Regions from separate parts of the Methylobacterium sp. UNC300MFChir4.1 genome, predicted to be linked through region 2. Evidence: predicted binding sites of a transcription regulator. Region 2 holds the regulator's gene; each other region holds the start of a gene.

Region 1 (9,719 bases), on a different contig from region 2:
GCGGGCGCTCCTGGAGGAAGCGCGGGCGCAGGCGGCGCGGCAGGTCCTCGAACGCGAGGCGGAAGCCGACCGGCGCGTCCGGGAGGCCCAGGCGCGGGCCGAGGCCGCGACCCTGCGGGCGGCGGCGGCCGAGGACTGGCTCAAACGGATCGAGCAGGCGAGCCGGGATCTGCTGCCCGACGGACGGCACGCGGCCGCCTGAGGCCGGGAGCGCCAGCCACGAATCAGCCGCGGCCTGCCGAGGCGAGTCGGCTCAGGCGGCGCGCGCGCCCGGCACGCCGAGGCCGATGGAGCGCGCCAGCGCGGACCGGCGCTCGGCATATTCCTGCGCGACCATCGGATAATCGGCCGGCAGACCGTAGCGCTCGCGGTAGCTCTGCGGGTGCAGGCCGTGGGCCGTGAGATGGCGCTTGAGCGTCTTGTACCGGCGCCCGTCGATGAAGCTGACGATGCCGTCGGGCCGGATCGAGCTGCGGATCTGCGCGGCGGTAGGCCGGTCGCGCAGCGCGTCCGTGTCCCCCGCAGCCTCGATCGACGCCGCCCCGTTGGCGGCCAGCGCGGTGATCGCGTCGTGACACTGCGCGATCAGGGTCGGAAGGTCGGCGGTCGGAACCCGATTGTTCGATACATAGGCAGCGACGAGCCCTGCCGTCAGCACGATATTGGATTGGGGGCTGACGAGGGACGAATCGGACACGTTATGGGCTCCTGACAAGGTCGAGAACCCTCTTAGGTTGGTCGGCGCCGTTGCGCTTGCCTGAAAGCGTGCTACCGTTTTCCCGAGCGCGCGCGGCGAAGCATGAATACAAGAATTTTCTATGAGGACTTTGTTCTCTACGGCGGATTTCAAGCCGAAAGACAGTTTCCGCCTCTGGCGTGAGACGATCTTCGACCGGATCGTGCCGGTCGAACTTACGCCTGCCGTGGCGCACGCTTTCACCGGCACGCTGGAGGCCGCGGAGGTCGGGCCGCTGCTGATCACGCGCGTGACGCAGAGCGCCGTCACCACCGTCGCGACCCCGGACACGATCCGCCGGCACGGCAAGTACGAGACCCTGAACGTCGCCATCACGCTCAAGGGCCGCGTGTTCAGCGCGCAGGACGACCGCACCGCGATCCAGAATCCCGGCGACATCGTCGTGATGGACCGTCGGCCGGCGACGATGGCCTCCGACGTCGACACGCAGACGCTGTTCGTCGAGCTGCCGCGCGCGGCCCTGGAGCGCGCCCTCGGCTCGACGCGCCGGTTCACGTGCCTCACGATCGGCGCGGATCAAGTCGGCACGTCGATGGTCACGACCTTTTTCCAGGAACTGGTCCGCAACGCGGAGCGCCTGACGCCGGACATGTCGAACCGCATGGCGTCGGTCGGCGTCGATCTCATCGTCGCGAGCATCGCGGAACGCCTCGCGCACGAGACCCCCAAGAACATCCAGGGCGTCCTGATCTTCCAGCGCGCGCTGGCCCACATCGAGGCCCATCTCGGCGACCTGAACCTCGACCCCGCCCGGCTCGCGGCGGCCGTCGGCGTGTCGCTGCGCCACCTCCAAGCCCTGTTCCGCGAGCAGGACCGCAACATCGCCGACTGGATCTGGCGGCGGCGGCTGGAGACCGCCGCGCAGCGTCTCGCCGATCCCGGCTTCGCCCATCTGGCCGTCGGTGAGCTGGCCTACAGCTGCGGCTTCTGCACCCAGAGCCATTTCAGCCGCCGCTTCAAGGACAGCTACGGGATCTCGCCGAGCGAGTACCGGTGGCGCAACCGCGGCGCGGACCAGCTCGCCGGCTGACGTCCGGCTACTGCAGGACGGCGCCCGCGGTGTTCGCGCGGATCCATCCCGGAGCGAGGATGTCGCCGCCCTCGGTGATGATCCAGGGATTGGCATCCTCAGCGTCGATCGCCGCGACCGCGGCGGCGAGGGCGGCCCGCAGCGTCGGGAAACTGTGCGACACGGCCACCCGGGCCGGCGCGTAGCCCGGCCAGAGGGTCAGTTCGGCGGGTCGGTCGAGATCGGTCGGCAGCATGGGTCGTGCGGGGCTGGAGGGGCACGCCGCCTGGGCCGCGGGCGTGCGGGGAAGCGGACGGAGAGCTGGCGCGATCAGGCGGCCTTCGGCTTCGGCCGGGGCACGCGCACCTCGACCATCTGGCCGGTCATCGGGTTGAGGATCAGCATGTCAGCACGTCTCCGGTGGACCTGCCCGTAGAACGCCCGCCGATCGCGCCCGGATCGGGGCGGTCGGCGCAATTGTGCGGTTTGGGTAAACCGATCGTTCACCCTGAAGGCGCGCCGTTCATCCGCGCCGTCTCCGCCCCAGATTACAACCGGGCGTCGTGTGGTCGGAGGTCGGTACACCTACCGCTTTAGGCGTAGGATCCGACGCGCGTCGTCGCGATGGCCGAGCCGCGGGCATACAAAAGCCCGCCACGGCAGGACCGGGCGGGCGGAGTGGCGGCATAGGGTCGGGAGGTTCGCCGTGGCGGCGACCTGCCATCCCGCCCATGACGGCCGCATGACAGCGGTATGCCAGCGCGATGACAGCCGCATGCCAGCCGCATGCCAGCCCCACGAATATCGCGCGGCCGTCGCGCGACAGGTGGCCGATCCGGTCAGACCCGCTCCGGCTCCGCCAGCAGGATGGCGGCGCGGATGGCGGCCCGGCGCAGCCGGGCATCGGCCCAGGGCTGATCGATCAGCGTCCGGGCGAAGGGATGCGAGGCCACCGCGGCCGCGGGATCGATGCGGAAGCCGTCCCCGAACGCCACCGAACCGGGCGTGGGATCGGCCAGATAGGCGTCGATGACAGCCGAGACGTCGTCATCGACGATATCCAGGGTCGTGAACAGGTCGAGAGTCATGGGGCGCTTCGCCATGGCGGCGCTATAGCCGCGCCACCGCGACAGGATCACGACTCCCGCGCCGTCTCCGCGCCGCGATCAGAACGCGGCCGGAACGATCATCGCGGCGGGGACCGGGCCGCGCACGTAGTCCGCGTGCCGCAAGCGCTCGGGCAAGTGGACCGCCGGGTGCTCCACGCTGCCGTAGGGGATCTGGTCGAGCAGGTGGCTGATACAGTTCAGGCGGGCCCGTCGCTTGTCGACCGCCTCGACCACCCACCAGGGCGCCTCGGGGATATGGGTCCGCGCCAGCATGTCCTCCTTGGCCCGGGTGTAGTCCTCCCAGCGGCGCCGCGACTCGACGTCCATGGGCGACAGCTTCCACTGCTTGAGCGGATCGTGGATCCGCATCCGGAAGCGGAATTCCTGCTCGGCATCGGTGATCGAGAACCAGTATTTTACCAGGACGATGCCGGAGCGCACCAGCATGCGCTCGAATTCGGGGACCGACCGGAAGAACTCCTCGACCTCCGCCTCGGTGCAGAAGCCCATGACCCGCTCGACGCCGGCGCGGTTGTACCAGGAGCGGTCGAACAGCACGATCTCGCCGCCGGCGGGCAGATGGGAGACGTAGCGCTGGAAATACCATTGCGTCCGCTCGCGCTCGCTCGGGGCAGGCAAGGCGGCGACGCGGCAGACGCGGGGATTGAGGCGCTGGGTGATCCGCTTGATCACGCCGCCCTTGCCGGCCGAGTCGCGGCCCTCGAACAGCACGACCACGCGCAGTTTCCGGTCCTGCACCCAGTCCTGGAGCCGGACCAGCTCGTGCTGCAGCCGGAGCAGCGCGCGGAAATAGACCTTGCGGTCGAGATGATCGGGCGGCGCGCCGCCGAGCTCGGCCGCGAGCCGGTCGAGGCGATCCTCCTCGAGCCCGAGTTCCAGCTCCTCGTCGTAGCTGTCGGCGAGGTCACGCCGGATCGCCTCCAGGGTGGCATCCGAGGTGGCATTCAAGGTGGCATCCGGGGCAGAGCTGTCGTCGGGCCGCATCGCCGGTTCTCCTGCGCGTCGCGGGGCCGACCTAGAGCAGCGTTCCGTGACACGCCTGAGAAAGCGCCGCGCCCGCGGCGGCCGATCCCATGTCGCGCCCGTGATCGTTCCGTCATACGGTTCCGCCACCGATCGGGGCGACCGGAGATGCGTCATGGCTGGAGAAGCGAAGAGGGCCGGGCCGAAGCGCCGGCGGGACGACCCCGATCCGGCGCGCGCCGAGGGCGAGAAGGTCGGCGCGCGCATCGATGCCGCCTTCGAGAAGCTCGCCGGGAAGCTGCGCGCCCGCGCCGACAGGGCCCGCGCCAAGCTCGACGCGGCGACGAAGGCCGAAAAGCGGGCGGTGCTGCTGCGCCGCTACGAACTCTACGCGGACGCGGCGGCCTATCTCGAGGAGCGGCTCGTCGATCGCGGGGGGCGATCCGCGTGATCTCCACCGACCCGGCCGGGCGCGGCGCCGCCCGACGCAGCTGACGGCGAGGATCCCATGTTCGACGCGACCAAGATGCTCGCCGACGCCCTCGGCGAGCACCTGGCCCTGACCTACCAGCGGACCTTCGGCAGCCGGGAGCCGCGCTACGCCGAGATCATCGAGGCCGCGGCGCGCCTGACGATCGAGCGGATCGTCGGGAGCGACGCCCTCTACCATGACGGCGACCACACGGCCCTCGTCACCCTGGTCGCCCAGGACATCCTCCGCGGCCGCTTCCTGCAGCAGGGCATCACGCCCGAGGACTGGCTGCACATGATCCTGGCCGCCCTCTACCACGACATCGGCTACGTGCGCGGCGTCTGCGCCGGAGACCGGCTGCAGGCCTTCGTCATCGACGCGCAGGGCACGACCGTCAGCCTGCCCCGGGGCGCCTCTGACGCGGCGCTGGCACCCTACCACGTGGAGCGCTCGAAGCTGGCCGTGCAGGAGCGCTTCGGCACGCACGATCTCGTCGACGCGTCCCGGGTCATCCGGGCGATCGAGCTGACCCGCTTCCCGGTCCCCGAGGACGATTCCCATCGCGAGACCGGGACCGAGGCCGGGCTGCTGCGGGCGGCCGACCTGATCGGTCAGCTCGGCGACCCGCTCTACCCGCGCAAGTTGAACGCCCTGTTCCACGAATTCGCCGAGATCGGCGTCAACGCGGAACTCGGCTACGACAGCCCGGCCGACCTCGCGGAGCGCTACCCGTCGTTCTTCTGGGGCAAGATCGAGCCCGTGATCGGGGACGCGATCCGGTTCCTCGACCTCACGGTCGAGGGGCGGGGCTGGGTCGCGAACCTCTACGCCCACGTCTTCGCCATCGAGCACGACCGCCGGCGCATGGGCCCGCATCCCGGGCCGGGCCCCCTCTGAGGCCGCGCGGGCGGCGCGGCGGCCTCAGGCGGCCGCGACGAGCCTGGTCACGGCCCGGACCAGCTCCGCCGCCACAAACGGCTTCTCCAGGATGGGCCGGCTCGCCTGGGCCGGGGCGCCGGTGACCCGCACGTCGCCGGTGGCGAACAGGTACGGCACGCCGAGGACGCCGAGACGCTCGGCGACCGGATAGACGCTGTTCCCGTCGCCCAGATTCACGTCGAGCACCGCGGCGTCGGGCGTCTGCTCGGCGATCAGGTCCAGGGCGAGATCCGCGCGCGGGACCGGGCCGATCACCTCGGCCCCGGCGCTGTGCAACCAGCGCTTGACCTCGCTGGCGATGAAATACTCGTCCTCGACGACGAGGACGCGGCACCCGGACAGGGGCGGAACAGCCTCGGGCACGATCCCCTCCCATCGGCGCGCGACGATCCGAGAATAACCGCGCGACACGACCGGAGGTTCGCGCCGTTCGCATGATCCGCCACGCACCCCGACGGCGCGGGACCGCGCCGGCCCGCGCGGCGGGTCGATCAGCCCCCTGGCCGAGCCGGGGCGTCGGGCGGGAAGAAGCGGTTGGCCGGCCGCGCGAGGCCGAGATGGTCGCGCAGCGTCGTCCCCGCGTAGTCCCGGCGGAACAGCCCGCGCCGCTGCAGCTCCGGCACCAGCCGGTCGACCACGTCGTCGAGCCCCTCGGGCACGAACGGGAACATCACGTTGAAGCCGTCGCAGGCGCGCGTCTCCAGCCACTCCTCCATGCGGTCGGCCACCTGCGCGGGCGTGCCGACCATCTGCAGGCCGCCGTAGCCGCCGACCTTGCGGGCGAGTTCCCGCACGGTCGCGCCAGTGCGGCGGGCGTAGTCGACGATCTGGGCCTGCCCGCTCTTGCTGGCGTTGCTCTCGGGGAGCTCCGGGAGCGGCGCGTCGAGGGCGAAGCCCGTCGCGTCGACGCCGAGGCGGACCGAGAGGTTGGCGAGGCCGCTGTCGGGATGAACGAGGTCGTCGAGACGCGCCTTCTTGGCCTGCGCCTCGTCCTCCGTCTCGCCCAGGACGATGAAGCAGCCGGGCAGGATCTTGAGCTGGTCCGGGTCGCGCCCCGCCGCCGGCATCCGCCCCTTCACGTCGGCGTAGAAGGTCCGCGCCGCCTCCACGGTCGAGGCCGCGCCGAACACCATCTCGGCGGTCTCGGCGGCGATCTGCTTGCCGGCCTCGGAGGCGCCGGCCTGGACGATCACCGGCCAGCCCTGCACCGGCCGGGCGACGTTGAGCGGGCCCTTCACCTTCAGGAAGTCGCCGCGGTGGTCGAGGACGCGCATCTTCGCCGGGTCGAAGAACAGGCCGCTCGCCGGATCCATCGTGAAGGCGTCGTCGGCGAAGGAATCCCACAGGCCGGTCACTACGTCGAAGAACTCGCGCGCCCGGGCGTAGCGGGTGGCGTGCTCCAGATGCGCGTCGCGGCCGAAGTTCAGGGCCTCGTCCGGGTTGCCGGAGGTGACGAGGTTCCAGCCGGCCCGCCCCTTCGAGATGTGGTCGAGCGAGGCGAACTTGCGGGCGACGTGGTAGGGCTCGTTGTAGGTGGTCGACGCGGTGGCGATCAGGCCGATCCGCTCGGTGAGCACGGCGAGCGCCGGCAGCAGGGTCAGCGGGTCGAACGACGTCACGGTGGCCGAGCGGCGGAGCGCCGCCACCGGCATGTTCATCACCGCGAGGTGGTCGGCCATGAAGAACGCGTCGAACTTCGCGGCCTCCAGCCGCCGGGCGAAGTGCGCCAGGTGCTCGAAGTTGAAGTTCGCGTCCGGATAGCCGCCCGGATAGCGCCACCACGCGGTGTGGATGCCGACCGGGCGCATGAAGGCGCCGAGATGCAGCTGGCGGTCCCGGCTCATCGCTGCCGTCTCCGGTCTCTCACGGATGCTTGTGGATCGGGTCGACCCAGTACACGGTCTCGGGCGCCTCGGCGGCCTCGACGTCGGGCAGGTTGACCACCACCGCCTCGTTGTCGGAGCGCACCAGCACGCAGTGCAGCGGCTCGTCGGTCGAGGCGTTGATCTCCTGGTGCGGCACGAAGGGCGGCACGAAGATGAAGTCGCCCGGCCCGGCCTCGGCGACGTATTCGAGCCTGTCGCCCCAGCGCATCCGGGCGCGGCCCGAGACCACGTAGATCACGCTCTCCAATTCGCCGTGGTGGTGCACGCCGGTCTTGGCGTCGGGCTGGATCGCCACCGTGCCGGCCCAGATCTTCTGGGCGCCGACCCGGGCGGCGTTGATCGCGGCCTGCCGGTACATGCCGGGCGTCTGCGCGGTGTTGGCGTCGAGCCGGTCGCCGGGGATCACCCGAACGCCGTCGTGCTTCCAGCGCTCGGACGCCCCGTGATCGTGGGCGTGAGCATGGGCGTGAGCATGGGCGTGATCGTGGGCGTGGCCATGATCGTGGCTGTGGCCGTGGTCGTCGCCGTGGTCGTGCATGTCGGGTCCTCCCGCGCCATCATTGCACGGCGGCGGCGGTTTGCGAGACGCTCGTGTCGAGGATCGCCTCGGCCCGCGGCGCGCGGGCCTTCGGGATCAGCCCGGCGCGGACGTAGAGATCGATGTTGCGCTGCTCGTCGGCGATCACGGACGCGTCGATCGGGACGGCCCGGTAGGCGGCGCGGCCGAACCAGCGCAGCGGCACCGCCTCCGGCAGGCCGATGAGCTTCGACCAGACGGACGCGTAGGGCGCCGGATCCTTCAGGGCCCAGGCCCGGGCGCGGGCGAGGCGCGCGCCGAAATCGGCGAGCAGCGCCCGCTTGGTCCGGATCGCGTCGTCGCTCGCCACCGCGAAGGTCAGGCCCGGGGTGATGCCGTTGCCGTCGCGGATCACCCGGACGAGGCCGGCGAGCTCCGCCGTGGAGGTGTAGGGCTCCCAGGTCGCCCAGGCGTCGACCGCCCCGGAGGCCAGCGCGATCTTGGCGTCGGCCGGCGGCAGGAAGCTGAAGGTCACGCTGTCGGCGGGTAGGCCCGCCTCCTCCAGCGCCGCCAGGACCACCTGATGGCCGATCGAGCCGCGGTTCGTCGCGACGCGCTTGCCCTTCAGGTCCGCCACGGTGCGGACGGGCGATTCCTTGAGCACCAGGATCGCCAGCCCGTCCTGCCGGTTGCGGAAGGCCAGGAACGCCTTCACCGGCACCCCGGCGGCCGCCGCGAAGGTGAAGGGCGCGTCGCCGACGCCGCCCGCGTCGATCGCGCCGGCGTTCAGCGCCTCGAGCAGGGGCGCGGCCGCCGGGAACTCACTCCAGTCGAGCCGGTAGGGCAGCCCGTCGAGCACGCCGGCCGCCTCCATCAGCGCGCGGGCGTTGCCGCGCTGGTCGCCGACCCGCAGCACCTCCTGCGCGTGCGCCGGCCGGACCGCCAGGAGCGCCAGCAGGGCGAGGATGACGGCGCGCATCAGGCGGCCTCGGCGGCGCCGCGGCGCCCGAGGGCGGCGCGGACGGCGGGCAGCAGCGACCGGCCGTACTGGAGCGCGTCCTCCAGCGGGTCGAAGCCGCGGATCAGGAAGGTCCGCACGCCCAGGTCGTGATAGTCGAGCAGGGCGTCGGCGACCTGCTCGGGGGTGCCGACCAGGGCGGTCGAGTTGCCCGCCGCCCCGGTCTCGGCCGCGATGGCGGTGAACAGGCGCTTGTCGTGGCGCGGCCCCGCGGCGGCGGCCGCGAGGAGCCGCCGGGAGCCCTCGTTCTGCGGCGTCGCCGCCGGGCCGAGGCCCTTGGCGGCCCGGACGGCCCGGGTCCGGGCCAGGATGTCCTCGGCGCGCTCCCAGGCCCGCGCCTCGGTCTCGGCGAGGATCGGCCGGACCGACAGGCTGAAGCGCGGCGCCCGCCCGTGGGCCGCGGCCGCCGCCCGCACCCGGCCGATCAACTCGGCGACCTGCGCGTGCGTCTCGCCCCAGAGGGCGTAGGTGTCGGCGTGGCGGCCGGCCACCGCCAGCGCCGCCGGCGAGGCGCCGCCGAAATAGACCGGGATCGCGTTGACCGGCTTCACCTCGGAGAAGCCGCGCTCCACCCGGTAGTGATCGCCCGCGTAGTCGAACGGCTCCGCGGCGGTCCAGCTCTGCCGGACGATGTCGAGGAACTCCCGGGTGCGGGCGTAGCGCGCGTCCTTGGTGAGGTGGTCGCCGTCCTGGGCGAGTTCCCGGTCGTCGCCGCCGCTGATCACGTGGATCGCGACCCGGCCGCCGGTGAGCTGGTCGAGGGTCGCGAACTGCCGCGCCGCCACGGTGGGCGCCGTGAATCCGGTGCGGTGGGCGATCATCAGCCCCAGCCGCTCGGTCACGGCGGCGACCTGCCCGGCGAGCAGGAGCGCGTCCGGCGTGGTCGCGTGGAAGGCCACCAGCACCCGGTCGAACCCGCCCCATTCGTGCGCCTGCGCCAGGAGCTTCAGGTAGTCGCGGTCGATGGACGGCCCCGCCGCCGGGTGGATCTCGGAGGTGTGGCGGGGGGCGACGAAGCCGATGAACTC
Region 2 (9,719 bases):
AACCCGGGCGATTCCGGCCTGCCCCCGGAGGTGACCTGGACCCTGCCGGCCGGCTTCAACGCCGGCGCGATCCGGTGGCCGGCGCCGGAGCGCATCCCGATCGCGACCCTCATGAACTACGGCTACGAGGGCGAGGTCACGCTCCTCGTCCCGGTGACGCCGCCGCCGAGCCTCGACCCGGCCGACCCGGTGCGGATCCAGGCCAAGCTGACTTACCTCGTCTGCGAGACCGAGTGCGTGCCCGGCTCGGCCGATCTCGCCCTGACCCTGCCGGTCGGCAACGCCGAGCCGGACCCGGCCAACGCCGCGCTGTTCGCGCGCGCCCGCGCTGCGCTCCCCGTGCCGGCGCTCTGGCCCCTGAGCCTGTCGAGCCAGGGCGACACCCTGCGCCTCGATTTCGCCGCGGCCGGCCTCAAGCCCGAGGCGGTCCGGAACGCCGCGTACTTCCCCTACGCCGAGACGGCGATCGACAACGCCGCCGCGCAGGTGATGAGCGTCGACGGGACCGGCCTGCACCTGACCCTCGCCCGGAGCAGCCCGACCGACCCGGTGCCCGCCGCGCTGCCCGGCGTCCTGACGGTCGAGGCGGTCGACGCCGCCGGGACCCGCCGGCTCGCCTTCGCGTACGGCGACGAGCCGGTGCTCCCGGCCGCCGCGGCGCCGGCCGCGACCGCGCCGCCCGCGACCGCGCCGGCCGCCGCCGACTTCGACGCGCTGACGCTGGCGACCGCCGCGGCCTTCGCCTTCCTCGGCGGCCTGATCCTCAACCTGATGCCCTGCGTCTTCCCGGTCCTGTCGATCAAGGTGCTCGGCCTCGTGCGGCACGCGGGCGAGGGGCCGGCCCGGCTGCGGCTCCACGGCCTCGCCTACACGGCCGGCGTCCTGGCGAGCTTCCTGGCGCTCGCCGCCGCGTTGATCGGCCTGAAGAGCGGCGGGGCCGCGATCGGCTGGGGGTTCCAGCTCCAGTCGCCCGCCATCGTGGCGGGGCTCGCCTACCTGCTGTTCGCGATGGGCCTGAGCCTCTCGGGCGCGGTCCATGTCGGCGGCCGGCTCGCCGGCCTCGGCGACGGCCTCACCCGGCGCGGCGGCCTGAGCGGCTCGTTCTTCACCGGCGTGCTCGCGACCCTGGTGGCGACGCCCTGCACGGCGCCGTTCATGGGCTCGGCGGTGGGCTTCGCGCTGACCCAGAGCGCCGGCGTGGCGCTCGCCGTCTTCGCGAGCCTCGGCCTCGGCCTCGCCCTGCCCTTCCTGCTCCTGACCCTCTGGCCGCCGGCCCTGCGGGCGCTGCCGCGGCCGGGCGCCTGGATGGAGACCCTCAAGCAGGTGCTGGCCTTCCCGGTCTACGCCACCGTTGCGTGGCTGATCTGGGTGCTGGCGCAGCAGGTCGACCCGCGCGGGCTGCTGGCGGCGCTGATCGGCCTCGTCCTCGTGGGCTTCGCCGCCTGGGCCTGGGAGCACGGCCGCGCCGCCCCGCCGCGGGCCGGCCGGGTCGCGCAGGCCGCCGCGGCGCTGGCGCTGATCGCCGTCGGGGCCCTCGCCGTCACCCTGCCCCGGGACCGCGCCGCGCCGGCCGCGCAGGCCGCCGCCGACGGGATCGAGCCGTTCACGCAGGCGCGCCTCGACGCCCTGGTCGACGCGCACCGCCCCGTCTTCGTGGACATGACCGCCGCGTGGTGCATCACCTGCGCGGTCAACGAGGCGACCTCGCTCAACACCAAGGCCGTGCGGGCCGCGATGGCCGAGCGCGGCGTGACCTACATGAAGGGCGACTGGACCAACCAGAACCCCGAGATCACCCGCCTCCTGGAGAAGCACGGGCGCAGCGGCGTCCCGCTCTACCTGCTCTATACCGGGACGGGAGAGCCCCAGGTGCTGCCGCAGATCCTCACCGAGGGGACGGTCCTGGCGGCGCTGGAGGCGGTGCCGGCCGCCTCGGGCCGGAGCGCGGCGCTGGCGCGCTGAGTCCCTGGAGACCGGGACGCGCGAATCTTCGCGGGCCCGTCCCACCGTCTTTGCGAGCGGAGCGAAGCAACCCAGCAGCGCCGCGCTCACAGGCGTCCCGCCGCCCTGGGTCGCTTCGCTGCGCTCGCGATGACGGTGCGCCGGAGCGAAGTCCTATCCGGACGGCCCGTGAGGCCGCCTCAGGCCTCCAGCGAGAAGGTCTCGTCGAAGGCGTAGCCCGAGCCCCGGACCGTGCGGATCGGGTCGGTCTGGCGCGGGCCGTTCAGCGCCTTGCGCAGCCGCCCGACATGGACGTCGACGGTGCGCTCGTCGATGTAGACGTCGTGGCCCCACACCCCGTCGAGGAGCTGCTCGCGGGAGAAGACCCGGCCCGGCGCCAGCATCAGGAATTCCAGGAGCCGGAACTCCGTGGGGCCCAGATGCAGCTCCTCGCCGCCGCGGCGGACGCGGTGGCCGGTGCGGTCGAGTTCCAGGTCGCCGGCCGCCAGCCGGTCCGAGACGTGGGCGGGCTTGGCCCGGCGCAGGAGCGCGCGGATCCGGGCGAGCAGCTCCGGGACCGAGAATGGCTTGACGATGTAGTCGTCGGCGCCCGTGCCGAGCCCGCGGACGCGGTCGCCCTCCTCGCCGCGGGCGGTGAGCATGATCACCGGCAGGCGCTCGGTCTCCCGGCGCGCCCGGATCCGGCGGCACAGCTCGATCCCCGAGAGGCCGGGCAGCATCCAGTCGAGCAGGACGAGGTCCGGGATCCGCTCCGCGAGGAGCAGCTCGGCGTCGTCGCCGCGCGCCGCCGAATCCACCAGGAAGCCCTCGGCCTCCAGGTTGTAGCGCAGCAGCGTGCTCAGGGCCTCCTCGTCCTCGACGATCAGGACTTGCATGCTCACGTTCGAAGACTCGTTCTGCGGGCGGTCCCCGGATGGTGCAGGAGGCGCCGCCCCGCCTCAACCCGCACGGAGAGTGACCCCGGCCGCGCCCACAGGAAGGCGCCGGGGTCGGCGCCTCACGGCGCCTGCACGCCGTCCACGGTCGCGTAGTTCGACGCGTCGTTCTTCGGCCGGTCACCCGCCAGCGTCTCGCCCGTGGCGAGGTAGTGGATCGTCTCGGCGATGTTGGTGGTGTGGTCGCCGATGCGCTCGACGTTCTTCGCGCAGAACAGGAGATGCGTGCAGAACGAGATGTTGCGCGGATCCTCCATCATGTAGGTCAGGAGCTCGCGGAACAGGGAATTGTACAGGGCGTCGATCTCGCCGTCGCGCTCCCAGACGTCGTGGGCCGCCTGGACGTCGCGGCTCCCGTAGGCGTCGAGCACGTCCTTCAGCTGACCCTCGGCGAGGTCGCTCATGTGGCGCACGCCGAGCACGATCTTCTGGGCCGGCGCCTGGTCGGAAATCGCCACCACGCGCTTGGCGACGTTCTTGGCGAGGTCGCCGATCCGCTCCAGATCGCCGGAGACGCGGATCGCCGAGATGGTCTCGCGCAGGTCGATCGCCAGGGGCTGGCGCCGGGCGATCAGCAGCACGGCGCGCTCCTCGATGTCCCGCTGCAGCGCGTCGAGGCGCTTGTCGGCGAGGATCACCGCCTGGGCGAGCGTGTCGTCCCGGCGCACGAGGGCGTCGGTCGCCTCCGCGGTCATCTTCTCGGCGACGCCGCCCATCTCCGAGATCGAGCGACGCAGGTTCTCCAGGTCGGTGTCGTAGGAGGTGACGATATGGCCGGGCATGGCGGATCCTTCGATGGGGTCCCGGGGACGGCCCTCCGGGAGGCTTGCGGGACCCGCCGGCGCGCCGGAGACGCGAGCGGCGGTCCCGGGACCGGAGCGGCCCGGCAGACTAGCCGCAGACTAGCCGAAGCGGCCGGTAATGTAGTCCTGCGTGCGGCGTTCCGTCGGGTTCATGAACATCCGGTTGGTCGGACCGAACTCGACGAGCTGCCCCAGATACATGAAGGCGGTGAACTGCGAGATGCGCGCCGCCTGCTGCATGTTGTGGGTGACGATCACGATGGTGAACTCGTCGCGCAGCTGCTCGATCAGCTCCTCGATGCGGCCGGTCGAGATCGGGTCGAGCGCCGAGGTCGGCTCGTCGAACAGGATCACCTCCGGCTTCTGCGCCACCGTCCGGGCGATGCACAGGCGCTGCTGCTGGCCGCCCGACAGGCCGGTCCCGGGCTGCCGGAGCTTGTCCTTCACCTCGTCCCAGAGGGCGGCCTTGCGCAGGGATTCCTCGATCCGGCCGTCGAGCTCGGATTTCGGCAGCTTCTCGTAGAGGCGCAGGCCGAAGGCCACGTTGTCGTAGATCGACATCGGGAACGGCGTCGGCTTCTGGAACACCATGCCGATGCGCGAGCGCAGCTCGTTCAGGTCGACGGAGGGGCTGAGGATGTTCTCGCCGTCGAGCAGGATCTCGCCCTCCGCGCGCTGCTCCGGGTAGAGGCTGTAGATCCGGTTGAAGCAGCGCAGCAGGGTGGACTTGCCGCAGCCGGAAGGGCCGATCAGCGCCGTCACCTGCCGGTCGTGGAAGTTGAGGTTGACGTCCTTCAGCCCGTGGAAGCTGCCGTAGTAGAAGTTCAGGTCCTTGACGGCGATCCGCACGGGGCCGCCCTCTTCGGCGCGGTTGCGGTTCAGCTCGACCGTGGGGATCGCGGAGGCGGCGTTCATCGTCGTGTCCTCGAAAGGGGGCTCAGCGCGAGGCCTGCGGCTTGATCACGAGGCGCGCGATGATCGACAGCGCCAGGATGGTGGTGGTGATCAGGAGCGCGCCCGCCCAGGCCAGGCCCTGCCAGTTCGGGTAGGGCGAGAGGGCGAACTGGTAGATCATCACCGGCAGGTTCGCGACGCCGCCCATCAGGTTGGCCGAGAACCAGGAATTGTTGTTGAGCGCGGTGAACAGCAGCGGCGCGGTCTCGCCGGCGATGCGGGCGAGAGCCAGGATGATGCCGGTGACGATGCCGGCCGAGGCCGCCCGCCAGGTCACGCTCATGATCACCGTCGAGGGCGGCGCGCCGAGCGCCGCGCCGGCCTCCCGCAGGGTGCCGGGCACGAGGCGCAGCATGTCCTCGGTGGTGCGCACGATCACCGGCACGGCGATGATCGCCAGCGCCACGCCGCCGGCCCAGCCCGAGTAGGTGCCCATCGGCCGGACCATCAGCGTGTAGACGAACAGGCCGATCAGGATCGACGGCGCCGAGAGCAGGACGTCGTTGAGGAAGCGGATCAGGGCGGCCAGCTTCGAGCCGCGCCCGTACTCGGCCAGGAAGGTCCCGGCCATGACGCCGACCGGCGTGGCGATCAGGATGCCGATCCCGGTCAGCACGACGCTGCCCAGGATGGCGTTGGCGATGCCGCCGCCCTCGGAGCCGGGGCCCGGGGTCGGGTTGGTGAACAGGGTCGGCGTGAAGCCGCGCACGCCCTGGACGATCAGCATCACCAGGATCGAGCCGAGGACCAGGGCACCCACCACGGTGGCGGCGGTGCAGGCGACGCGCAGGGTCCGGTCGGCGACGCGGCGTCCCTGGCGGACGCGGCCAGGGCGGCGCTGGGCAGCGGCGGCGATCGTGCTGGAGGAAACCATCGCGCGTGCTCCTCAGGCGGCCTGGACGCGGCGCGTCAGCAGCCGGGCGATGATGAGCACCACGAAGGTGATCACGAACAGGATGCAGCCCAGAGCCATCAGCGCGTTCAGCTGGAGGCCGTCCGCCTCGTTGAACTCGTTGGCGATGCGCGACGCGATGGTCGAGCTGGGGTCGAAGATCGAGGCCGAGAGCCGGTTGGCGTTGCCGACCACGAAGGTCACCGCCATCGTCTCGCCGAGCGCCCGTCCGAGGCCCAGCATGATCGCGCCGATGATCGAGACGGCCGCCTGCGGCACCAGCACGTGGCGCACGACCTCCCAGGTGGTGCAGCCGATGCCGTAGGCGCTCTCGCGCAGCACGGTCGGGATCTGGTCGAGCATGTCCCGGGCGATCGAGGCGATGAACGGCACGATCATGATCGCCAGGATGATCCCGGCGGTGAAGACGCCGACGCCCGACGGCACCCGGGCGTAGAACAGCGTGCCGACGATCGGCATGCCCTCCACGAGGTTCGAGACCGGGATCTGGACGTAGCGCGCCAGGAGCGGCGCGAACACGAACAGGCCCCACATGCCGTAGATGATGCTCGGCACGGCCGCGAGCAGCTCGATCGTCATGGCGACCGGCTTGCGGGCCCAGCCCGGGCAGAGCTGGGTGAGGTAGACCGCGATGCCCAGCGAGACGGGCACGCCGATCAGCAGGGCCAGGAAGGCGGAGGCGACGGTCCCGATCACCGCGACCAGGGCGCCGTACTGCTCGGTCCCGACGTTCCAGGCGCTGGAGGTCAGGAAGCCGAAGCCGAACTCGCGGAAGGCGGGCCAGCCGCCGTACAGGATCGAGCCGAGGATGCCGGCGAGCACGAGCAGCACCAGCAGGGCCGCGCCGTACGAGCAGGTCCGGAACAGCGTGTCGAGGCTCCGGCTCGGCGCCTTCCGCGCGGTCGCGGAACGGGTTCGGCCGAGGGCGATCGATTCGGTCAAAGCGGGCATCCGCGGTTCTCTGCGAAGGGGGGCGTGGTAGCGCGGTGCGTTCCCGGAAGCGAGGGAGGAGGTTCTCACCCCCTCCCCGTCACGCTCACATGTTGAGGACAGGCTTGCCGTCCTTGCCCTTCACGTCCTTCCACTCCTGGTGGATCAGTTCGACGACGTTGTCCGGCAGCGGGACGTAGTCGAGGTCGGTGGCGAGCGTGTCGCCGTTCTTGTAGGCCCAGTCGAAGAACTTGAGCACGGCGGCGGACTTGGCCGGGTCGGCGGCGTCCTTGTGGACCAGGATGAAGGTCGCCGCCGTGATCGGCCACGCCGCCTCGCCCGGCTGGTTGGTCAGCGAGATGCCGAAGCCCGGGGTCGCCTTCCAGTCGGCGCTCGCCGCCGCGGCCTGGAACGCCTTGTCGTCGGGCTGCGGGTACTGGCCGGCCTTGTTCTGCAGCAGGGCGTAGGAGAGCTTGTTCTGCTTGGCGTAGGCCGACTCGACGTAGCCGATGGCGTTCGGAACCTGCTTGACGGTGGCGGTCACGCCCTCGTTGCCCTTGCCGCCCTGACCGACCGGCCAGGAGATCGTCGTGGCCGCGCCGTACTCCTTCTTCCAGGGCTCGGAGACCTGGGACAGGTAGGTGGTGAAGATGTTGGTCGTGCCCGACGCGTCGGAGCGGTAGACCGGGGTGATGTTGGCGTCGGGCAGCTTCAGCCCGTCATTGAGCTTGGCGATGCGCGGATCGCTCCACTTCGCGATCTTGCCGGCGTAGATGTCGGCCAGCACGTCGCCGGTGAGCTTCAGCTTGCCGGGCTCGATCCCGGGGATGTTCACCACCGGCACGACGCCGCCCATCACGGTCGGGAACTGGACGAGGCCGTCCTTGGCCAGCTGCTCGGGCTTCAGGGGCGCGTCGGTGGCGCCGAAATCGACCGTCTTGGCCTGGATCTGCTTGATGCCGCCGCCGGAGCCGATCGACTGGTAGTTGAGGCCCGAGCCGGTCTCCTTGCGATAGGCCTCGGCCCACTTCGAGTAGACCGGGAACGGGAAGGTGGCGCCGGCGCCGGTGATATCGGCGGCGAGCGCCGCGGACGCCAGCTGAACCGTCGCGAGGCCGACGGCGAGCGCGTAAGCGAAGGGTCTCAAAGGAATCTCCGTTGCCGTCGGGCTAGAGCCTGCGCTGCCCCGCCGGCGGGCCCGTGCCCGCGGCAGAGCCCTGCGGCCGATCTTCCGAAGAGACCCAGCGCCGGCCGCCCGATGGCCGGGCGGTTACGACAAGTAGATGACACCGGGATGACACGGGGGATGACGGGGGGACGACACGGGGGACGACACCGCACGTCGGCCGGGCGCGGCACGGTTCCGGCCTCTCGCGCGTTCCTCTCCGCCAGGAGCGGCAGCCGGCAGCAGAAGGACGCGCGGATCGTGGGCGGCGACGAGGTGGATGCGGCGACGGAATCCGATCCGGCCTGGCTGGCCCTGCACGCCGAGCGGGAGGCCGTGGAGCGGGCGCTCGCGCTGGCGCAGGCCCGGCAGAAATTCAGCCCCGACCCGGACGCGGCCTCCGCGGCGCGCGTCGAGGAGGCGGAGCTGCTGGTGAGTCTCGACCGCGTGCTGACGCTGATTCGTGCGGCCGAGTACCGTCGCCGGCCGGGGGCGCGCCGCTGGTGAGGCCGCCGTCCCGGGTCAGACCGCCCGGCGCAGCTCCCGCTCCTTCTGGCGCAGGCGCAGGAGCAGCTCGACATGCGTGTCGGTGATCGGCTGCGTGTCGACGCTGCCCTCGTAGACCGTGCGGAGCGTGAGACCGAGCTGGCGGGTGTCGACCGCCCGCTTCAGGGGCTGTCCCGCGGGCAGAGACCCATCGGAGTCGACGACTGACGGCTTCATGGCTCCTCCCGCCCTTCGACCGCCCAACCCTGCCGCGGTACCGGGATGGCAGCATTCTCACGATGAATAGTTAACGAATTGTTACCTTCAACCAACGGTTAAGGTTGACGCCGGTTCACGCGTCGGCGCCCTGGAGGAGTCGCGCGGCCGCCGCCCGGGCCTCGTCGGTGACGGTGGCGCCCGCCAGCATCCGGGCGATCTCCTCGCGGCGCTCGGCGACCGGCAGGCTCGCGACCCGCGTGGCGACGCGGCCGGCCCCTTTCACGGGGGCCTTGGCGATCAGGAAATGCGTCTCCGCCCGCGCGGCGACCTGGGGCGCGTGGGTGACCGCGACCACCTGCACGGTCGCCGCCAGCCGGGCGAGCCGCATCCCGATGGCATCCGCCACCGCGCCGCCCACGCCGGTATCGATCTCGTCGAAGATGAGCGTCGGGGCCGAGCCCTTGTCGGCCAGCACGACCTTCAGCGCCAGCATGAAGCGCGACAGCTCGCCGCCCGAGGCGACCTTCATCATCGGGCCGGGCTTGGTCCCGGGATTGGTCTGGGCCCAGAACTCGACCCGGTCGGTGCCGGCCGGGTCGCGGGAATCCGGGTCCGTGGCGATCTCGGTGATGAAGCGGGCGCGCTCCAGCTTGAGCGGCGGCAGCTCGGCCTTCACGGCCGCGTCGAGCTGCTTGGCCGCCCGGCGCCGCCCGGCGCTGAGCTTCTCGGCCGCCTCGGCGTAGGCGGCCTCCGCCGTCGCGAGCGCCTGCTCCAGCCCGGCCAGCGCCGCCTCGCCGGCATCGATCGCCGCCACGTCGCCGGCGTAGCGCTCCGCCAGGGCGGCGAGGTCGTCGGCCGGGACGTCGTACTTGCGGGACGCGGCGCGCAGGGCGAAGAGCCGCTCCTCGACGCGCTCCAGGTCGCGGGGATCGAACTCCGTCTCGGCCACCGCCGCCTCGAGGACCGCGCGGGCTTCGTCGAGGGCGACCATCGCGGCGTCGAGGACGTTCACGCACGGGTCCACCAGGGCCGGTAGCTGCGCCGCGCGTCGCTCCAGCTTGCGCAGGGCGGCCGAGAGGTGCGGCACGCCGGAATGGGGGCCGCCGACGGCCTCGAGCGCCTCGTTGAGCTCGCGCGCGACCTTCTCGGATTGCTGCATGATCGTGCGGCGCTCGGCGAGCTGGGCCTCCTCACCGGCGAGCGGCGCCAGTGCGGCGAGCTCCTCCACGGCGTGGCGCAGGAAGTCGGATTCCTTGCGGGCCGCCTCCACGCGGGCGCGGTGCTCGGCGAGTTCGGTGCGGGCATGCCGCACGGTCCGCGACGCGGCGGCGACCTTCGCGAGCTGGGTCTGG
Region 3 (9,719 bases), on a different contig from region 2:
CGACGTCTCGCTCGTCGAGAGCGTGTTCAACGTCATGGAGAGCCTCGTCCCGGAATACGACCTGCTGGGCGAGGTCCGCACCCGCACCGGCGGCGCCCTGCCGGGCATCACCCCGTCGAACACCTACCCGACGCGGGACGGCGGCTACGTGGTCATCGCCGGCAACAGCGACCCGATCTTCCGCCGCCTGATGACGGCGATCGGCCGGCCCGACCTCGCGGACGACCCGGCGCTGCGCAACAACGAGGGCCGCTCCAGGCAATCCGCCATGCTGGACGGCACCATCGCCGACTGGTCGAAGACGCAGACGGTCGAGGAGGCGCTCGCCGCCCTCGACGCCGCCGACGTGCCGGCCGGCCGCATCTACTCGGTGGCCGACATCGTGGCCGACCCGCATTATCAGGCGCGCGACATGATCCTGCAGGCGGAGCTGCCCGGCGGGACCGCGGTGAAGATGCCCGGCATCGTCCCGAAGCTCTCCGACACGCCCGGCGAGGTCCGCTGGCAGGGGCCGGCCCTCGGCGCCCACACCGATTCCGTGCTCGCCGAGCTCGGTCTCGACCCGGCGCGCATCGCCGCGCTGCGCGAGAAGGGAGCCGTGGCATGAGCGGCGACGCGCTGATCGTCCAGGAGGTCGCGACCCGCGACGGCTTCCAGATCGAGCCGGTCTTCGTGCCGACGGCGGAGAAGATCCGCCTGATCGACGCCCTGGCGGCGGCCGGCTTCAGCCGGATCGAGGTCTCGTCCTTCGTCTCGCCGAAGGCGGTGCCGGCGCTCGCCGACGCGGCCGAGGTCTTCTCCGGGATCCGGCGCCGGTCCGGGACCGTCTACGTCGCCCTGGTGCCGAACCCGAAGGGCGCCGAGCGGGCGCTCGCCGCCAGGGTCGACGAGATCAACCTCGTCGCCTCGGTGAGTGAGACCCACAACCGCGCCAACATGGGCATGAGCCCGGCCGACTCGATCGCCGGCTTCGCGCGGATCATGGATTCGGTGCGCGGCGCCCCACTCAGCACCAACGCCACGGTGGCGACCGCCTTCGGCTGCCCGTTCGAGGGCGACCAGCCGGCCGACAGGGTCGTCGCGCAGGTGGAGCGCTACCTGTCGCTGGGCGTCGACGGGGTGACGCTGGCCGACACGACCGGCATGGCCAATCCCCGGCAGGTGAGCCGCCTCGTCGCGCGGGTCCTGCCCCTGGTCGGTCCCGGGCGCCTGACGCTCCACTTCCACAACACGCGCGGCCTCGGCCTCGCCAACGTGCTGGCGGCCTACGACGCGGGCGCCCGGCGCTTCGATGCGGCGCTCGGCGGCCTGGGCGGCTGCCCGTTCGCGCCCGGTGCCACCGGCAACATCTGCACCGAGGATCTCGTCAGCATGGCCCACGAGATGGGCCTGCCGACAGGCCTCGACCTCCCGGCGCTGATCGGCCTGTCGCGGGACCTGCCGCGCCTCGTCGGCCATGACGTGCCCGGCCAGGTCGCCAAGGCCGGACGGCCCTGCGACCTGCATCCGGCCCCCGCCCGGGCGGCCTGAGCCGGAGACGGGGAGGGGCGGGCTCACAATGGCCCGCCCCACGCTTTGGACGCGACGCGCTCCCTCTCCCGTTCGGGAGAGGGTCGGGGTGAGGGATGAGAACTCTCCGGATGCGGCACACCGTCGACGCGCCGGCAGGACGCTTCTCATCCGGACAGACCTGATCCCTCACCCTGTCCCTCTCCCGCACGGGAGAGGGTACCCGCGCCTCGTCCGGCGAAGGCGGCGTCGCCGTCGTGTGCCGTGAGCTGCGCCCGAACCTGACTTCGCGGGAAGCCGCCCGCCCGAAGGCGGCACCGCCCACGACACGTCCCTCAAGAACACACCACGGAGGAAACCATGACCGCAGCCCTGTCCGGGTCGCCGGCCGCCGCCGAGGCCGGCGCGGTGACGGAGACCGGCGTCGTCCGCAAGGTCGCGTGGCGGCTCATGCCGCTGATCATGATCTGCTACATGTTCGCGTTCTTCGACCGCATCAACATCAGCTTCGCCAAGTTCCAGCTCCAGAGCGACCTCGGCTTCAGCAACGTCGCCTACGGGCTCGGCGCGAGCATGTTCGTCGTCGGTTACGTGATCTTCGAGGTGCCCTCGAACCTGTTCCTCTACCGGGTCGGGGCGCGGCGCTGGATCGCCCGGATCATGATCTCCTGGGGCATCGCCACCGCGCTGATGATCTTCATCCGCAGCGAGTGGCACTTCTACGCCCTGCGCTTCCTGATCGGCGCCATGGAGGCGGGCTTCGCGCCGGGCATCCTCTATTACCTGACCATCTGGTTCCCGGCCTCGCATCGCGGCCGCATCACCTCGTTTATGTTCGTGGCCTCGGCCTTCTCGGGGATCTTCGGGGCGCCGGTGGCGGGCCTGATCCTCGGCGGCCTCAACGGCGTCGGCGGCCTCGCCGGCTGGCAATGGCTGTTCCTGGCCGGCGGCCTGCCCTGCCTCGTGCTCGGAATGCTCGTGCTGACGCGCCTCGACGACCGGATCGCCGATGCCCGCTGGCTGTCCGAGCCCGAGAAGGCGCTCCTGTCGAGCCGGATCGCACACCACAACCGGGACATCGGCGACCACTCGCTGATCGGGGCGATCAAGCAGCCCGGCTTCCTGATGATCGCGCTGATCTACTTCCTGCTCCAGATCGGCTCGTACGGCCTGAATTTCTGGGGGCCGGACCTGATCAAGACTGCGAGCGGCGGGCAGGCGGCCTCGGTGGGGTTCCTGACGGCGATCCCCTACATCTGCGGGGCGATCAGCATGGTGGTGATCGGGCGCCTGTCCGACGCCTCGGGCGAGCGGCCGAAATTCGTCGCGGGCCTCGCCATCGCGGCGGCGCTCGGCTTCTTCGGCGCCGGCCTGTTCGACAAGCATATCGTGCCGCTGATGTTCGCCCTGGCGCTCCTCGGCGCCGGCATCGTCGCCTCGATCCCGACCTTCTGGACGCTGCCGGCCAAGCTCGTCACCGGCGTCGGCGCGGCGGGCGGGATCGCGCTGATCAACACCCTCGGGCAGTTCGGCGGCATCGTCAGCCCGGTTATGGTCGGCTGGGTGAAGGATCTCACCGGCTCGACGACGCCCGCGCTCTACGGGATCGGCGTGCTCTGCCTCGTCGCCGCCGGGCTGGCGCTCTTCGCCATGCCGGCGAGCCTGCGCCGGAGCGACCGCGCGGCGTGACATGGACCGCCGCCCCGGCGCGGCCGGTGCGGCGGGTCGCGTCTGGCCCCGGAGCGGGGCCAGACGGGCGTCGCCGCACGCCGCGCGGGCGGGATCGGTCAGGCGCGCGACCGCCGCGACCGAGCGGTCCCGGATCGGCGCCGGGCCCCCCGAGGTTGCGTGCCGCCGGGATCGGCCGATGCCGATATCCGTTCAGACGCCGATCTCAGCGACCGAAATCTGTGAACGTATCAGTAACCATGGCGGGAATGCCGCCGGTTGCGCGGTGGAGCAAAAAACCTCGCGCTGCCGGACAAACCGCTGGCCGCTCATATTGTATATTATCTGCAACCTCAAGAAACGGAGTGAAATCAACTTGAGGTAGAAATCCCTCGGCTGGCCCGTCGCCTCGGTTTCGTCCCGCAAAGCCCGCGCGAGCGGGTCCACCGGAGACGGAGCGCGCGGATCGGGATGCCCTCGAACAGCGATGTCTCAGATGGACCACCTCACCGACCACCGTTCAACCTTCATGCTGGAGAAGGTCGGCGCGATCGTCGCGGCCTACGTCTCGCGCAACGCGATCGAGGTCACGGCGCTGCCGGCGCTGATCGACCAAGTGCACACGGCGATCGCGGTGCTCCGCTGCGCGCCGTCGGAGTTCGGCGGGGTCGGGCTGAGCCAGTCGCAGGTCGACGCCTCGATCCAGCAGGACGGCCTGATCAGCTTCATCGACGGCCGGTCGTACCAGACCCTGAAGCGCCACCTCACCGCGCACGGCCTCACCCCCGAGCGGTACCGGGCGAAGTACGGCCTGCCGGCCGACTACCCGATGGTGGCCCCGGGCTACGCCGCGCGGCGCTCGGAGATCGCCCGGGCGATCCAGCTCGGCCACAAGGCGGCCTGAGCGATGGCGCCCGACGCTTCCGCGGATCCGGCCCGGGACCGCGCGCCGTCCCCGGGGGCGGCGCGCACGAGCGACGCCCTGAGCCGCATCGCCGGCATCCTCGACGTGCCGGTGGCGAGCTTCTACCCGGATGCCGACCGGCCCGACGCGGCCATGACCCAGGCGGCCGACCTCGTCTCGGCCTTCGTGGCGATCGATAGTCCGGCGGCGCGCCGGACCTGCCTGGCCTTCGTGCGGGCGATGGCGAGTTCCTGAAGCGCCGGGGCGCGCTGCGGGAAGCCGGAGACCTGGTCGCTTCGTCGGGGGGCGGAGCGCGGTCTCCGGCCCGTCCGGCCGGGCCCGCGTCAGAACAGGTGGCGCAGGAGGTAGAACAGAGCGGCCGCGAGGGTGATCGCCGCCGGCAGGGTCAGGATCCAGGCGAGCGCCATGTTGCGCACCGTGGACATCTGGAGCCCCGAGCCGTTGGCCGCCATCGTGCCGGCGACGCCCGACGACAGGATGTGGGTGGTCGAGACCGGCAGGCCGTAGAGCTCGGCCAGCCCGATCGTGCCGGCGGCGACGATCTCGGCCGAGGCGCCCTGCGCGTAGGTCAGGTGGGTCTTGCCGATCTTCTCGCCCACCGTGACGACGATGCGCTTCCATCCGACCATGGTGCCGAGACCCAGCGCCAGGGCGACGCAGACCTTCACCCAGCCCGGGATGTAGCGCGTGCCGTCGTTGAGCAGGCCCGCGTAGCGCTTCAGGTCGGCCTTGTCGGCCTCCGAGAAGTCCGCCCCGGCGCCCGGCAGGACGCGCACCGCGTCGGCGGCGAGGTACATGTCGCTGCGCAGGTTCTGGGTCTGGGCAGCCGGCACCGTGCGGATCGCGCCGTAATTCTTCACGCTGGCGGCGATGTCGTCCGAGAGCGCCGCCAGCGCCGCGTAGACGGGCGGCGTGTTCAGCGCCTTGGTCTTGAGCGCCTCCGTCACGGTCCGGCGCGCGGCGGCGGCGTCCGGAACCGCCGCGCCGGGGGCGCGGGCGGAGAACACCGCGCTCGCCGCCGTCGAGGCCTGCACGAAGGCGGGCGTCGTGTCGTCCGCCATGGTGCGGTTGAGCGCGTAGGCGGTGGGGGCGGCGCCGATCAGGATCAGCATGATCAGGCCCATGCCCTTCTGCCCGTCATTGCCGCCGTGGAAGAACGAGACCAGCGTGCAGGTGAGGATCAGCAGGCCGCGGATCCACGGGGGCGGCGGCGCCTCGCCCGCGGGCGCCTCGTAGAGGTCCCTGCGGCGGACCGTGACCTTCAGGGCGAGCAGCAGCAGCGCCGCGAGCACGAAGCCGCAGACCGGGGAGAACAGCAGCGCCTTGAACACGTTGAGCGCCTGGGTCCAGTCGACGCCCGCGGTGCCGTCGCCGCCGTTCATCAGCTGGTTGGCGAGGCCGACGCCGAGCACCGAGCCGATCAGCGCGTGGGACGACGAGTTCGGCAGCCCGAACGCCCAGGTCCCGAGGTTCCAGATGATGGCCGCCAGCAGCAGCGCGAAGATCATCGCGTAGCCCGCGTGCGAGCCGACGTTGAGGATCAGCTCGACCGGCAGCAGCGTGACGATCGCGTAGGCCACGGCGCCCGAGGACAGCATCACGCCGAGGAAGTTGAACACGCCCGACCAGATCACCGCGACGAGCGGCGGCATCGAGTGCGTGTAGATCACCGTGGCGACCGCGTTGGCCGTGTCGTGGAAGCCGTTCACGAACTCGAAGGCGAGGGCGATCAGCAGGGCGAGGCCGAGCAGCGCGAAGGCGCCGTAGGCCAGGGGCGCTTCCCCGACCGCGTTCATGTCCGCGATGAGGCTCACCACCGCGTAGCCCAGGCCCGCCACGAGGACGAGGAGGAACGCGACGACACCGCCGAGATGCATCCCGTGGTCGAGGCGCGGGCCGCCCGCCTGCCGGCCTTTCACCGCCCCCGACGGCATCACGGCGGTATCGGACATGAACCCTCGCGCGGAATCTTTCGTGGTGAGCGGGGATTAAAACCGCGCGGTGACGGTTGGGTGACGGCCCGCGACGCCGCGCGTCGGCGAGCGTGTCCGAGAGCGTGTCCGAGAGCGTGTCCGAGAGCGTCGGGCGGCGCTGTCACACGCCTGACGCGGTCCGGCCGCTAGCGGACCGGACCGCTCGCCCGATCGCACGAGGGATCCGCATGATTGACGCCACGGTGCCGGCCCTGTCCCTCGGCGCGCTCCTGGCCGTCGTCCAGATCGGCAGCATCGCCGTCGCGGCCCGGCGCCTCGGCCGGGACCACGGCCCGTCGCGGTTCCCGGACGGCGCGCCCGTCTCCCTGGTCCGCCCCCTGCGCGGGGTCGAGGCCTACAGCGAGGAGATGCTCCTCCGCAGCTTCCGTCTCGACTACCCGTCCTACGAGCTGATCTTCTGCGTGGCCGACCCGGCCGACCCGATCGTCCCGATGGTGGAGCGCCTGATCGAGGCCCACCCGCACGTGCCCGCCCGCCTGATCCTCGGCGACGAGCGCGTCAGCGCGAACCCGAAGCTCAACAACTGCCTGCGCGGCTGGCGCGCCGCCGCCCACGACTGGGTGGTGCTCGCCGATTCCAACGTCGCCATGCCGCCGGACTACCTGCAGCGGCTGCAGGCGGCGTGGCGCGCCGATACCGGCCTCGTCTGCTCCACCCCGGCCGGCGCCCGCCCGGGCAGCTTCATGGCGGAGGTGGAGTGCGCCTTCCTGAACACCCTGCAGGCGCGCTGGCAATACGCCGCCGAGGCCTTCGGGCTGGGCTTCGCGCAGGGCAAGAGCATGCTCTGGCACAAGCCCTTCCTGGAGGCGCAGGGCGGCCTCCAGGCGCTCGCGGCCGAGATCGCCGAGGACGCGGCCGCCACCAAGCTCGTGCGTGCCGCCGGCAAGCGGGTCCACCTCGTGGCGAGCCCGTTCGAGCAGCCGCTCGGCCCGCGCGGCTTCCGGGAGGTCTGGTCGCGGCAGCTGCGCTGGGCGCGCCTGCGCCGCGTGACCTTCCCGCTGTTCTTCGCCCCCGAGATCGGCAGCGGCGTCCTGCTGCCGGCGCTCCTCGTCGCCCTCTGGGCTGGAAGCCTCGCGGGCCTCGCGGGCGCTGCCGGCCTCGCCGCCCTGTGCTATGCCGCCGAGCACCGGCTCGCGGTCCGCGCGGGCTGGCACCGCTCGCCCCGCACGCTGGCCGCCTTCCTGGCGCGCGATGCCCTGATCCCGGCGATCTGGGTCGGCGCCTGGATGCGGAGCGCCATCGTGTGGCGGGGCAATGCCATGGACGTGCGCCCCCGGCGGGCCGCCGACGCGCGCACCTACGCGCCGACGGCCTGACCGCCCGGCGATCGGAGACCCTGACGTGTCGCGCCGCTACGCCCTCTACTGGCTGCCCGCCCCGGATTCGCGCCTCGAAGCCTTCGGCCGGGCGATCCTCGGCACCGACAACGTCACCGGGCTGCCGGTGCCGCACCCGGAGGGGCTCGGCGATCTCGCACCCGTCACGGCGGGCGCGCGGGTCTACGGGTTCCACGCCACCCTCAAGGCGCCGCTGCGCCTCGCCCCGGGCACCGGGGAGGCCGACCTCGTGGCCGCCGCCCGCGCCCTCGCGGCCGCGCACCCGCCGGTGGCGGTGGGGCCGCTTCGGGTCGCCGCCCTCGGGCCGTTCCTCGCCCTGGTGCCGGAGACACCCCCGCCGGAGCTCGGGCTCCTCGCCGCCGAGTGCGTCGCCGCCCTCGACCCGTTCCGGGCACCGCTCACGGAGGCCGAGCGCGCCAAGCGCCGGCCGGAGCGCCTCGACCCGCGCGGCCGCGCGCTCCTCGACCGCTGGGGCTACCCCTACGTGTTCGAGGCCTTCCGCTTCCACATGACCCTGACCGACGCCCTGCCGGAGGCGGAGCGCGACCTCTGGCACCGGCGCCTGTCCGAGGCCTACGCCGCCGCGGGACCGGAGCCCCTGCGGATCGACGCCGTCAGCCTCCTGACCCAGGACGGGTCGGGGCCGTTCCGGCTCCTGGCGCGCCTGCCCTTCGGAGAGGCCCGTGGTTGACCGCCCCCTCGGCCTCGAACCCGCGCTCGATCCGAGCGCCCGGGTCGTCGACAGCCGCCTCGGCCGCTACACCGAGGTCGGCGCCCGCACCCGCCTCACCGAGACGACCCTCGACGACTATTCCTACATCGGTGAGGACGGCGAGGTGATCTACACCGCGATCGGCAAGTTCTGCTCGATCGCCGCCAGCGTGCGGATCAATCCCGGCAACCACCCGATGGAGCGGGCGTCGCAGGCGCACTTCACCTACCGGGCCCGCGCCTACTGGCCGGAGGAATCGGACGAGCCCGCCTTCTTCGACCGGCGCCGGGCGAACCCGGTGGCGATCGGCCACGATGTCTGGATCGGCCACGGCGCGGTCGTCCTGCCCGGGCGCACGATCGGCACCGGCGCGGTGGTGGGGGCGGGCGCCATCGTCACCCGCGACGTCGAGCCCTACACGATCGTCGTCGGCAATCCCGCCCGGCCGGTCCGGCGCCGCTTCCCCGAGGCCGTCGCGGACCGTCTGACTCGCTTGGCGTGGTGGGACTGGGACCACGAGCGCCTGCGCCGGGCGCTGCCGGATTTCCGCGGGCTGCCCATCGAAGCATTCCTGGAGCGCCACGAAGATTAAGTCGGCTATCGAAAAGCCGAGATGCTGCGCCGGCAAATATAATCGTTCCGAATACGTCATCCAATCGTCGTCAAACCGGCGTCTACGTGCGGCCGTTCCCCGGCGGATGGTGGCATGCTGGTTATCGAGGATCTCACGCGCCAGTACGGCGACCGACGCGCCGTCGACGGCGTGTCGCTCCGGATCGAGCCCGGCAGCTTCGTCGGGGTGATCGGCCGGTCCGGTGCCGGCAAGTCGACGCTGCTGCGCCTCATCAACCGGCTGGCGGATCCGAGCTCGGGACGCATCCTCCACGACGGCCGCGAGGTCACCACCCTGCGCGGCCGCCCGCTGCGCGAGTGGCGCACCCGCTGCGCCATGATCTTCCAGCAATTCAACCTCGTCGGCCGGCTCGACGTCATGACCAACGTGCTGATGGGGCGCCTCAGCCACGTGCCGACCCACCGCGCCCTGCTCCGGCAATGGTCCGCCGAGGACCGGGCCATGGCCCTCGCCGCCCTGGAGAGCTTCGACATGGGCGAGTTCGCCGGCCAGCGGGCCGACGGCCTGTCGGGCGGCCAGCAGCAGCGCGTCGCCATCGCCCGCGCCCTCGTGCAGGAACCCGAGATCCTGCTCGCCGACGAGCCGGTCGCCTCGCTCGACCCGCGCAACACGCGGCTCGTGATGGACGCGCTCGCCGACGTGAACCGGCGCTACGGCATCACGGTGCTGTGCAACCTGCACTCCCTCGACCTCGCCCGCGCCTACTGCGACCGCCTCGTCGGCCTCGCGGCCGGGCGGGTCGTGTTCGAGGGCGGCCCCTTCGACCTCACCGAGGACGTGGCGCGCCGGCTCTACGGCCTGGAGGCCGGCGAGGTGCTGGACGATTCCGCGCAGCGCGAGGCGGAGCAGCGGGCCGCGATGCCGGGCCGGCCCGGTCTCGTGCCGGTCCGCCCGGTCCGCGAGGCCGCCCTCGGCGCCTGATCCGGGCCCCGGGCCCCAA

The links. Region 2 encodes PhoB, which activates phosphate uptake and scavenging genes when phosphate is short. Its sites were predicted from a motif close to TGTCATNNANCTGTCAT; they were not measured.
Region 1: ppk2 (polyphosphate kinase 2) is a predicted target of PhoB. The motif match lies at 3,980-3,996, and genes of this name have one in related genera.
Region 3: BMY19_RS20190 (inorganic phosphate transporter) is a predicted target of PhoB. The motif match lies at 6,104-6,120, and genes of this name have one in related genera.

Annotation. Positions count from the first base shown of each region.
Region 1 covers NZ_FOCS01000005.1:176,195-185,913, reverse strand. Annotated here, with positions in the region: gene BMY19_RS09775 (hypothetical protein) at 1-202, shown strand, start outside; gene BMY19_RS09770 (Ros/MucR family transcriptional regulator) at 254-697, opposite strand; gene BMY19_RS09765 (helix-turn-helix domain-containing protein) at 819-1,787, shown strand; gene BMY19_RS09760 (hypothetical protein) at 1,795-2,022, opposite strand; gene BMY19_RS09755 (hypothetical protein) at 2,606-2,854, opposite strand; gene ppk2 (polyphosphate kinase 2) at 2,933-3,880, opposite strand; gene BMY19_RS09745 (hypothetical protein) at 4,035-4,310, shown strand; gene BMY19_RS09740 (hypothetical protein) at 4,368-5,228, shown strand; gene BMY19_RS09735 (response regulator) at 5,253-5,633, opposite strand; gene BMY19_RS09730 (LLM class flavin-dependent oxidoreductase) at 5,762-7,114, opposite strand; gene BMY19_RS09725 (cupin domain-containing protein) at 7,134-7,694, opposite strand; gene BMY19_RS09720 (ABC transporter substrate-binding protein) at 7,714-8,652, opposite strand; gene BMY19_RS09715 (LLM class flavin-dependent oxidoreductase) at 8,652-9,719, opposite strand, start outside.
Region 2 covers NZ_FOCS01000012.1:55,868-65,586, reverse strand. Annotated here, with positions in the region: gene BMY19_RS17170 (protein-disulfide reductase DsbD family protein) at 1-1,962, shown strand, start outside; gene phoB (phosphate regulon transcriptional regulator PhoB) at 2,142-2,837, opposite strand; gene phoU (phosphate signaling complex protein PhoU) at 2,960-3,679, opposite strand; gene pstB (phosphate ABC transporter ATP-binding protein PstB) at 3,800-4,615, opposite strand; gene pstA (phosphate ABC transporter permease PstA) at 4,638-5,528, opposite strand; gene pstC (phosphate ABC transporter permease subunit PstC) at 5,541-6,518, opposite strand; gene pstS (phosphate ABC transporter substrate-binding protein PstS) at 6,604-7,644, opposite strand; gene BMY19_RS17135 (hypothetical protein) at 7,924-8,169, shown strand; gene BMY19_RS17130 (hypothetical protein) at 8,185-8,385, opposite strand; gene recN (DNA repair protein RecN) at 8,501-9,719, opposite strand, start outside.
Region 3 covers NZ_FOCS01000016.1:12,430-22,148, reverse strand. Annotated here, with positions in the region: gene BMY19_RS20220 (CaiB/BaiF CoA transferase family protein) at 1-607, shown strand, start outside; gene BMY19_RS20215 (hydroxymethylglutaryl-CoA lyase) at 604-1,530, shown strand; gene BMY19_RS20210 (MFS transporter) at 1,870-3,198, shown strand; gene BMY19_RS20200 (Ros/MucR family transcriptional regulator) at 3,674-4,081, shown strand; gene BMY19_RS20195 (hypothetical protein) at 4,085-4,336, shown strand; gene BMY19_RS20190 (inorganic phosphate transporter) at 4,426-6,054, opposite strand; gene BMY19_RS20185 (ceramide glucosyltransferase) at 6,264-7,412, shown strand; gene BMY19_RS20180 (DUF1045 domain-containing protein) at 7,438-8,124, shown strand; gene BMY19_RS20175 (LbetaH domain-containing protein) at 8,117-8,737, shown strand; gene phnC (phosphonate ABC transporter ATP-binding protein) at 8,852-9,700, shown strand.